DNA from 4 places in the Streptomyces sp. NPDC026589 genome. Region 1 is predicted to be linked to each of the others. Evidence: riboswitches for the same ligand, from Rfam matches in the RefSeq annotation. Region 1 holds a riboswitch; each other region holds the start of a gene.

The links. Region 1 has a riboswitch for cyclic di-AMP ahead of AB0F29_RS33515 (C40 family peptidase). Riboswitches for the same ligand answer to the same signal wherever they lie in the genome.
Positions count from the first base shown of each region.
Region 2: linked by a shared signal. The riboswitch ahead of AB0F29_RS19185 (NlpC/P60 family protein) and the one ahead of AB0F29_RS33515 (C40 family peptidase) in region 1 are both predicted to bind cyclic di-AMP.
Region 3: linked by a shared signal. The riboswitch ahead of AB0F29_RS35730 (M23 family metallopeptidase) and the one ahead of AB0F29_RS33515 (C40 family peptidase) in region 1 are both predicted to bind cyclic di-AMP.
Region 4: linked by a shared signal. The riboswitch ahead of AB0F29_RS27005 (M23 family metallopeptidase) and the one ahead of AB0F29_RS33515 (C40 family peptidase) in region 1 are both predicted to bind cyclic di-AMP.

Region 1 covers NZ_JBEZYG010000026.1:51,092-53,268, forward strand. Annotated here, with positions in the region: gene AB0F29_RS33505 (ATP-dependent Clp protease proteolytic subunit) at 1-19, shown strand, start outside; gene AB0F29_RS33510 (hypothetical protein) at 57-362, shown strand; cyclic di-AMP (ydaO/yuaA leader) riboswitch at 716-901, shown strand; gene AB0F29_RS33515 (C40 family peptidase) at 905-1,375, shown strand; gene AB0F29_RS33520 (LysE family translocator) at 1,439-2,098, opposite strand; gene AB0F29_RS33525 (LysR family transcriptional regulator) at 2,172-2,177, shown strand, end outside.
Region 2 covers NZ_JBEZYG010000010.1:152,579-154,755, reverse strand. Annotated here, with positions in the region: gene pcrA (DNA helicase PcrA) at 1-908, opposite strand, end outside; cyclic di-AMP (ydaO/yuaA leader) riboswitch at 1,206-1,355, shown strand; gene AB0F29_RS19185 (NlpC/P60 family protein) at 1,354-2,177, shown strand, end outside.
Region 3 covers NZ_JBEZYG010000030.1:38,862-41,038, reverse strand. Annotated here, with positions in the region: gene AB0F29_RS35735 (pitrilysin family protein) at 1-510, shown strand, start outside; cyclic di-AMP (ydaO/yuaA leader) riboswitch at 734-901, shown strand; gene AB0F29_RS35730 (M23 family metallopeptidase) at 915-1,730, shown strand; gene AB0F29_RS35725 (GntR family transcriptional regulator) at 1,908-2,177, shown strand, end outside.
Region 4 covers NZ_JBEZYG010000016.1:225,391-227,567, forward strand. Annotated here, with positions in the region: gene AB0F29_RS27000 (PP2C family protein-serine/threonine phosphatase) at 1-865, shown strand, start outside; cyclic di-AMP (ydaO/yuaA leader) riboswitch at 1,131-1,283, shown strand; gene AB0F29_RS27005 (M23 family metallopeptidase) at 1,295-2,177, shown strand, end outside.

The sequences.
Region 1 (2,177 bases):
CGTCATGGAGAACCGCTGACTCTCCCGGCCGCCGTACGACGCGAGGTGAAACGCCGATGGAGCCACCCGAGTTCCCGCCCCTGCCCGCACTGACCCGGGCCGAGGGCGAGTTCGTCGACTGCTATCTGGCCGTGCTCGACCAGGTGGGCCGGATCAACCCGGCCCGTGGCAGCGACACCTACAGCGCGCTGCGGGCCGCCCAGGCCCTGGCCTCCCGGGCGGCCGCGCTGCGCGACGCCCTGGCCCTGATGCACGAGCGCGGCGAGTCGCGGATCCACGCCGCCACCCTGGCGCGGGCCCTGCGCGTCCTGGACGGGGAGCGCCGGGCGGGCCGGGTCGCGATGGAGCCGCCCGTGAACTGACCGGCCCCGCGCACGGGGAGCGCCGGACGGGAGCGGACCGGTCGGACCCGGGCACGACACGCCCGGTCCCGGGACCGATTCGTCTCGCTCGTTCGGCGTAGGCGATCACCCGCCCGAGCGACGGCTCAACTTGCGTTCGGCGCTAGGTCCGTACTCGAAATGTGCCCTTTCGTCGCTGGTACGAGGGTGTGCGCCCGGCTCGTGGGCGAGCGCGAATCCGACCTGTCCACCCGAATGGATCAGTGGTGAGGAGACTCACAAACCGCTGTTTCGGCTCGGAAATCCGGCACCGGGTGAGTCAAGATCCCTGGGACGACAAGCCCCCGCCACCGCGGCGGGGCGGTCCGGGCGGACGCCGAGTCCTGCCGCCGCCCGGATGACTGGTCGACAGGAGTGGATCGGCAGGAGTGGAGGACCCGAGCACAACGGGCCGCCCGGGAGACCGGGAAGCCCTCGGGGTGAAGCCGCGACAGCGGCCGGGCAACTTCGCCAGCCCGAACCCGACAGGTCATCCTTCACAGGCGGCTGACGAAGGGTTGCGCATGTCTGCGCAGGTTCATGTCCCGTCTCTGTTCGCCCGGGTCGGTACGGCCTCGGTACTCACCCTGGCCGTGACGTCCTCGATGCTGGCGCCCGGTCTGGTGAGCGATGCCGAGGCCGCCACCCACGCGACGAAGGCCCTGAAGGTCGCCGCGTCGAAGAAGGGGGCCCCCTACAAGTACGGAGCGGCCGGTCCCAGCCGCTTCGACTGTTCGGGGCTGACGGTCTATTCGTTCAAGAAGGCCGGCAAGAAGCTTCCCCGCACGGCACAGCAGCAGTACAACAAGACCCGCCACATCGGGAAGTCGCAGCGCAAACGCGGCGACCTCGTCTTCTTCCATTCGGGGCGCAGCGTCTACCACGTGGGCATCTACGCCGGGGCCGGGAAGATCTGGCACTCCCCCAAATCGGGGGACGTGGTGAGACTGGCCAAGATCTGGTCCAAGAGCGTCTGGTACGGACGGGTCCGCTGACCCGCCGACCGGACGCTCTTTCCGTGCGGACGGCCCGGCCCGTCCGTGACGTACACCGCGCCCTCAGCGCAGCAGGGGGCCGCTGACCAGCGCCAGTCCCAGACCGGTGAGCGCCACACCGCTGCCGCCCTCGATGGCGCGGGCGGTACGCGGGCGGCGCAGCCACCGGCCCAGCCGGTCCACGAGCAGGGCGACGGCCGGGAACCAGATCAGCGCCAGCACGACCACCAGGGCCGCGAGCAGCAGGGTCCTGGGCAGCGGCGGCTGCCCGTGGGGCACGAACTGCGGCAGCAGGCTGAGGAAGAGGACCGGGGCCTTCGGGTTGAGCGCGTTGGTCAGGAACCCCTGGCGCAGCGCGCGTCCGAACTCCCCGGTCACGGGCCGCCCCGGCTCGTCCTCCCGCATACCGGAGGGTGAGCCGGAGCTGTCCTGCGAGGGCCGGCGGCGGATCGCGTACAGCGCGCTGATCCCGAGGTAGAGCACGTACGCGCCGCCGAGCAGCTGGACGGTGCGGAAGAGCACCGGCATGGTCACCAGCACCGCGGCGAGTCCGGCGACCGCGAGCGCGGTGTGCACCAGCAGCCCTCCGGCGACGCCGAGCGCGGTGGCCAGGCCCGCGGTGCGCGAGGCCAGGGCGTTGCGTACGACGACGGTGAAGTCGGCGCCGGGCAGCGCGACCATCCCGGCGGCGACCCCGGTGAAGGCGATCAGTTGTGCGTCCATGGGTCCACCATGGACCGGCGGAGCCTTTAGCATGTACTTGCAATCTTCTGGGTCTGCCTTAAGGAACGCTTTCATGTAC
Region 2 (2,177 bases), on a different contig from region 1:
TCCCCGGCCGGGCCGACCAGCTCCCTCACCAGCGTGTACTGGGCGTGGTTGGTGTCCTGGTACTCGTCGACGAGGACGTGGCGGAAGCGGCGGCGGTAGTGCTCGGCGACGTCGGGGAAGGCCTGGAGCAGGTGGACCGTCGTCATGATGATGTCGTCGAAGTCCAGGGCGTTGGCCTCGCGCAGGCGGGCCTGGTAGAGCGCGTACGCCTGGGCCAGGGTCTTCTCGAAACCGTCCGCGGCCTGCCCGGCGAAGGTCTCCTCGTCGATGAGCTCGTTCTTGAGGTTGGAGACCTTGGCGGTGAAGGACTTCGGCGGAAACTGCTTCGGGTCCAGATCGAGGTCGCGGCAGACCAGGGCCATCAGGCGCTTGGAGTCGGCGGCGTCGTAGATCGAGAACGACGAGGTGAAGCCGAGCTTCTTCGACTCGCGGCGCAGGATGCGGACGCACGCGCTGTGGAAGGTCATGACCCACATGGCGTTGGCGCGAGGGCCGACGAGCTGCTCGACGCGTTCCTTCATCTCGCCCGCGGCCTTGTTGGTGAAGGTGATCGCGAGGATCTGCCCGGGGTGCGTCCCGCGCTCGGCCAGCAGGTGGGCGATGCGGTGGGTGAGGACGCGGGTCTTGCCGGAGCCGGCTCCCGCGACGATGAGCAGCGGGGACCCGGCGTGCACGACGGCGGCGCGCTGCTCGGTGTTCAACCCGTCGAGCAGGGCGGCGGAGTCGATCACCGGGCGCGCGTGACCGTCCCGGTAGTACCCGTCCCGGGGCGGCGGGGGCGCGTCGTAGACGCCTCCGAAGAGTCCCTCCGGCACCGCTTCGGGCGCGTGGTCCTCGGGGGGCGGCGGGGGGCCGTCCTCCACGGGCTGGAGGCCGGTCAGGAAACTGTCGTCAAAGAGGCTGCTCATCGCCTCCTGAGTCTAGGCGGCCGGACTGACAACCTTCGGCCGAAGCCGGGAAGCGGCCGTCGGCACCGGGGAATCGCCCGCCTCTCCCCCGTACGCGCAGAGACCGGACGTCGACGTTCCGTGAAGGAGTGCCCGGTGGGAGGGGGTGCCGGGCCCCCGATCCGGAAAGGTCACGAAAATGTATCGGGCATATCGCTCATCGTCCTTCCCAGCGGCGGGGCCGGTTGGCTAGCGTGCTCGGTCAGGTGGCCCGTACCTCCCTGGGGCGAACCACGCCCGACGGGCGCCTCTGCCGAATCCGTCCTGCCGCCCAGGCCGTTCGGAACCGGGGACCCACACGCGACACCGGGGTGAATCGGTCCGTGCCCTCGCGGCCGGACCGTAGGACAGCCTTCCGTTCCGTCCGAACCCGACAGCTAACCCGGTAGGCGGCCCACGGAAGGAGATGCCGGTCTTGGCATCGCATCGCAAGCCGCGCACGAAGGTGCGCACCACCACACCCGCCGTCGGGCTGACGACGGCCGCGCTGGCCTCCGTGACGCTGCTCTCCACGCAGAGCGCCACGGCCGCGCCGGCGGAGCCGAAGCCCGCCATCGAAGAAGTGCGGAAGAAGGTCGACGCCCTGTACCGGCAGGCGGGCACCGCGACCCAGGAGTACAACCGGGCCAAGGCCGCCTCCGCGTCCCAGCAGACGAAGGTCGACTCGCTGCTCTCCGACGTGGCGAAGCGGGCCGAGAAGATCAACGAGGCGCGCCGGGCACTGGGCTCCTACGCGGCGGCCCAGTACCGCAACGGGGGCATCGCGCCCGCGGCGACGTTCTTCCTGGCGGAGAACCCGCAGGGGTACTTCGACCAGAGCCGGCTGATGGACCGGGCGACGGAGCGGCAGCAGAAGGCTGTCGACGAGGTCCGTACGCAGCAGGCCTCGGCGGCGAGGAAGCGCGCGGAGGCGGTGAAGAGCCTGGAGACCCTCACCGAGACGCAGGCCACGCTCGCCTCCAGCAAGAAGGACGTGCAGTCCAAGCTCACCGAGGCCCGGGGCCTGCTGTCGAGGCTGACCGCCGAGGAGAAGGCGCGGCTGGCGGAGCTGGAGCGCAGACAGGAGGCCGAGGCGAAGGAGAAGGCGGCGAAGCTGGCCGCCCGGCAGGCCGCCGAGGCGAAGGAGAGGGCCGAGGCCGAGGAGAAGGCCCGCGAGGAGGCGGCGAAGGAGTCCGGCGGCGGTTCGGGCACGGGCTCCGGATCCGGTACGGGTACGGGAACGGATCCGGG
Region 3 (2,177 bases), on a different contig from region 1:
ACCCTCACCTCCCGGCTGGACCGGGTGCTGCGCGAGGAGAAGGGCTACACCTACGGAGTGCGGGCCTTCGCCCAGGTGCTGCGCTCCAGCGGCCCCGACTCGGGCGGCGCGGCCATGCTCGCGATCAGCGGCTCGGTGGACACGGAGTCCACCGGACCGGCGCTGGACGACCTCTGGAAGGTCCTGCGGACGCTGGCCGCCGAGGGGCTGACCGACGCCGAGCGCGAGACGGCCGTACAGAACCTGGTGGGCGTCGCCCCGCTGAAGTTCGAGACCGCCGCCTCCGTCGCGAGCACGCTGGCCGACCAGGTCGAGCAGCACCTCCCCGACGACTACCAGGCCCACCTCTACGCCCGGCTCGCCGAGACGGGCACCGTGGAGGCGACGGCCGCCGTGGTCAGTGCCTTCCCGGTCGACCGGCTGGTCACGGTCCTCGTGGGGGACGCCTCCCGGATCGAGGAGCCCGTGAAGGCCCTCGGCATCGGAGAGGTGTCCGTCGTCACCGGCTGACGCATGGGTGGCACACCGCCGCGAACAGGACCCCGACGAACGCATATTCGTCGGGGTCCTCCCCTTTTTGGTCGATTAATCCAATCCATCCCCTTTGGGGGAGGAGATGCCTGTCTGCCCTGTGGGATGGGCGACAAATCCCCTGGTCCGTTTGGCGATGGGAAGTCGCCCGGCCTAGCGTCGGCTCGGCTGTCCGCCACCCGTATGCCGCAGCCGCGGCGCCGGACAGTCATCGCCGAGTCCCCGTCAGGCGCGAGCCTGGGGAGCCGGGGACCCACGCAGTCCCTGGGGTGAATCGGAGGCCCGTGCCGCGAAACCGGCGTGGGGATCCGTAGGAGACCTTCCTGCTCCGAACCCGTCAGCTAACCCGGTAGGCGAGAAGGAAGGAAAGGATCAGCCCCTCCATGGCGTTCACCCGTGCCACCGGGAAGCACCGTGCCCCGAGCCGCCTCACGCGCCGGAGCGCCCAGGCCGCAGGCATCGCGGCTCTGGCCACCGCCGGCGTCCTCGGCTCGCCGGCCTCCCCGGCCCTCGCCGCGGACACCGAGGCCGCCCAGGTCGCCGACACCGGCCTCACCCAGGCCGTCGCCCTCGACGCCACTCTCGCCGAGCAGATAGACGCCCAGGCCCACGCCCAGAAGCAGCAGGCCGACGCGATCGCGAAGGCGAAGGCCCAGGCCGCCGCGGAGGCCCGCGAGAAGGCCGCCAAGGCCAAGGCGAAGGCGGAGGCCGAGCGCAAGGCCGAGGCCCGCGCCAAGGAGGTCCGCGAGGAGAAGGCCCGCGCCGCCCGCGCCGCCGAGCGCGCCCGCCTGAACGCCTTCCATCTCCCGGTCGCCGGCTCCCACGTCACCACCGGCTACAACACCGGCGGTGCGCTCTGGTCCTCCGGCAGCCACTCCGGCGTGGACTTCCAGGCCGCCTCCGGCAGCTCCGTCGTCGCCGTCGGCGCCGGCACGGTCGTCGAGGCCGGCTGGGGAGGCGCGTACGGCAACAACGTCGTGCTCCGGATGACGGACGGCACGTACACCCAGTACGGCCACCTCTCCTCGATCGGCGTCTCCGTCGGCCAGAGCGTCTCCTCCGGCCAGCAGATCGGCCTCTCCGGCTCCACCGGCAACTCCACCGGCCCGCACCTGCACTTCGAGGCCCGGACCAGCCCCGACTACGGCTCCGACATGGACCCCGTCGGCTACCTGCGCTCCCACGGGCTGAACGTCTGACCCGCCCCGCGCGCCCCCGTCCGAAGGCCCCGGCACCTGCCGGGGCCTCCGGCGATTCCGGCCCGTGGACATCCATGGATTCCGGCCTGCCATCGGAAATTGCGGCAGATTGCAATAGAGTCACGGAACAGACGTCGGGCGGCCGCGTTTCGCGGGGATAAAGGCGGAGGTTCGGACATGCGCATTCCCGCGCATTCGGTATGCACGGCAATCCGTGACGACATCGTCTCCGGTGTCTACGAGCGGGGCAGCCGCCTCACCGAGGAGTTGCTGGCCCGCCGCTACGGGGTCTCCCGCGTCCCGGTCCGCGAGGCCCTGCGCACACTGGAGTCCGAGGGCTTCGTCGTCACCCGCAGACATGCGGGCGCCTGTGTCGCCGAGCCCACGGCGCAGGAGGCGGCCGACCTCCTGGAGGTGCGGATGCTCCTGGAGCCACTGGGCGCGGCC
Region 4 (2,177 bases), on a different contig from region 1:
CTCGGTGCTGGCCCTCGTCATCAACGGCGTCGTGCGGCGCGGCAACGAGCAGCTGGCCTCGGCCCGGGTCATCGCGGAGACCGCCATGCGGGCCGTGCTGCCGACCCCGGCCGAGCGGATCGGCGGACTCCAGGTGGCCGCGCGGTACGAGGCGGCCCAGGCGGACGAGTTCGTGGGCGGCGACCTGTTCGCCGTCGCGGACACCCCGTACGGAGTGCGTCTGGTCGTCGGCGACGTACGCGGCAAGGGGCTGGACGCCGTCGAGGCGGTGGCGGTGATCATCGGGGCGTTCCGGGAGGCGGCCGAGCAGGAGCGTTCGCTGGAGGGCGTCGCGCAGCGGCTGGAGCGGGCGCTGGCCCGGGAGGGGACGCGACGGTACGGGCTGGACGCGATGGAGGGGTTCATCACCGCCGTGCTGGCCGAGATCCCGCCCGGTTCGGCCTCGTTGCGCATCGTCAACCGCGGTCACCCCGAGCCGATCCTGCTGCACGCCGACGGCGCCCTGGAGGTGCTGGCGCCCTCGGTGCCCGCCATGCCGCTGGGGATGGACCTGGGGGTGTGGCCGGACCGGTCCGACGAGTGGGCGATGCCCGCCGGGGCGACGCTCCTCGCCTTCACGGACGGCCTGTCCGAGGCGCGGGACCCGAACGGGGTCTTCTACGATCCGGCGGCCCGGCTGCGCGGCCGGATCTTCCCCGGCCCGGAGGAGCTGTTGTCGGCGCTGACGGACGACGTACGGCTGCACACCGGCGGGCGGACCACGGACGACATGGCGCTCATCGCGGTCGGCCGGCCGGCGGAGGGGCAGCCCGTGCCCCGGACGACGGTGAAGATCGTGGGCCGGGGCGATGACGCCGGGCGATGACGCCGGGCGATGACGCCGGGCGATGACGCCGAGCGATGACACGGTGCGTAATCGAGGTGCACCGCTCCGCATAACATTTGACACACCGTCAGAAAAAGTGATGTGGCTGAGTGGTGGTCAAGTCGCCCGATTGCGCCCGGTTGTCACCCGTACATCCCCGCCATGTTCGTTAATGATCAACAGGAACAGCTTGGAATAGGGCCCGTCCGTCTATTAACGTTCGATAACGCAGCGCGGTCGTCACAGCCGTCGTCAGAGACGGCGCCGCGCGCGAGCGCCGAATTCCGCAAGGGAACCGGGGAACCACCTACATGGGGTGAATCGGACGCCTGCGTCTCGTGAGAGACGGAGGGGCCCGTAGGAGACCTTCCTGCTCCGAACCCGTCAGCTAACCCGGTAGGCGAGAAGGAAGGAAAGGAGTGCGCCCACGTGGCGTCCAACAAGCCTGCCCCTGAGGCCCCGTCACCCTTCAGTGCCGACACCTTCGGTGGCGAGGAGCGCACCTGGGAGGAATGGAACCCCACCGCGGAGTCCATCCGTCCCGTGCGCGGCAAGCACCGCGTGGCCAAGCAGCGTGGTCTGGCCCGTAGCTCCACCGTCCTCGGGGTCGGTGTCATAGCGGCTGTCGGTGCCGGCGGCATGGCCACCGCGCAGGACAAGGCGCCGGTCTCCATCTCTCTTCCCGATTCCATCGTGGACAACCTCCCCGACGCCAAGTCCCTTCCCGGCGTCGGGTCTTTGATGTCCGACGAGGCGGAGCCCGCCCCGGTCGCCGCCTCCGCGCCGCTCACCACCGCCGGCCTCACCACCGCCGAGGCCGAGCAGGGCACCGACGCGGGCGAGGCGCTGCGCGCCCGGATCCTCCAGCAGGCCGAGCAGCAGCAGGCCAGCGCCGACGCCGAGGCCAAGGCCGCCGCCGAGAAGGCAGCGGCCGAGAGCGCCGCCGCCGAGGCCAAGAAGCAGCAGGACGAGGCAGAGGCAGAGGCCGAGGCCGAGGCCGCCGCGAAGAAGAAGGCGGCGAAGGAAGCGGCGGAGAAGAAGAAGGAGGCCGAGCGGCTCGCCAAGCTCGCCGCCAGCTTCTCCCTCCCCACCTTCTCGTACACGATCACCTCCACCTACGGTCAGTCCGGCGCGCTCTGGTCCTCGGGCCAGCACACCGGTCTCGACTTCGCCGGGTCGGCCGGTGCACCGCTCAAGGCCGTGCACAGCGGCACGATCACCTCGGCCGGCTACTCCGGCTCGTACGGCTACCGCACGGTCCTCGAACTCGAGGACGGCACGGAGATCTGGTACGCCCACCAGTCCTCGATCG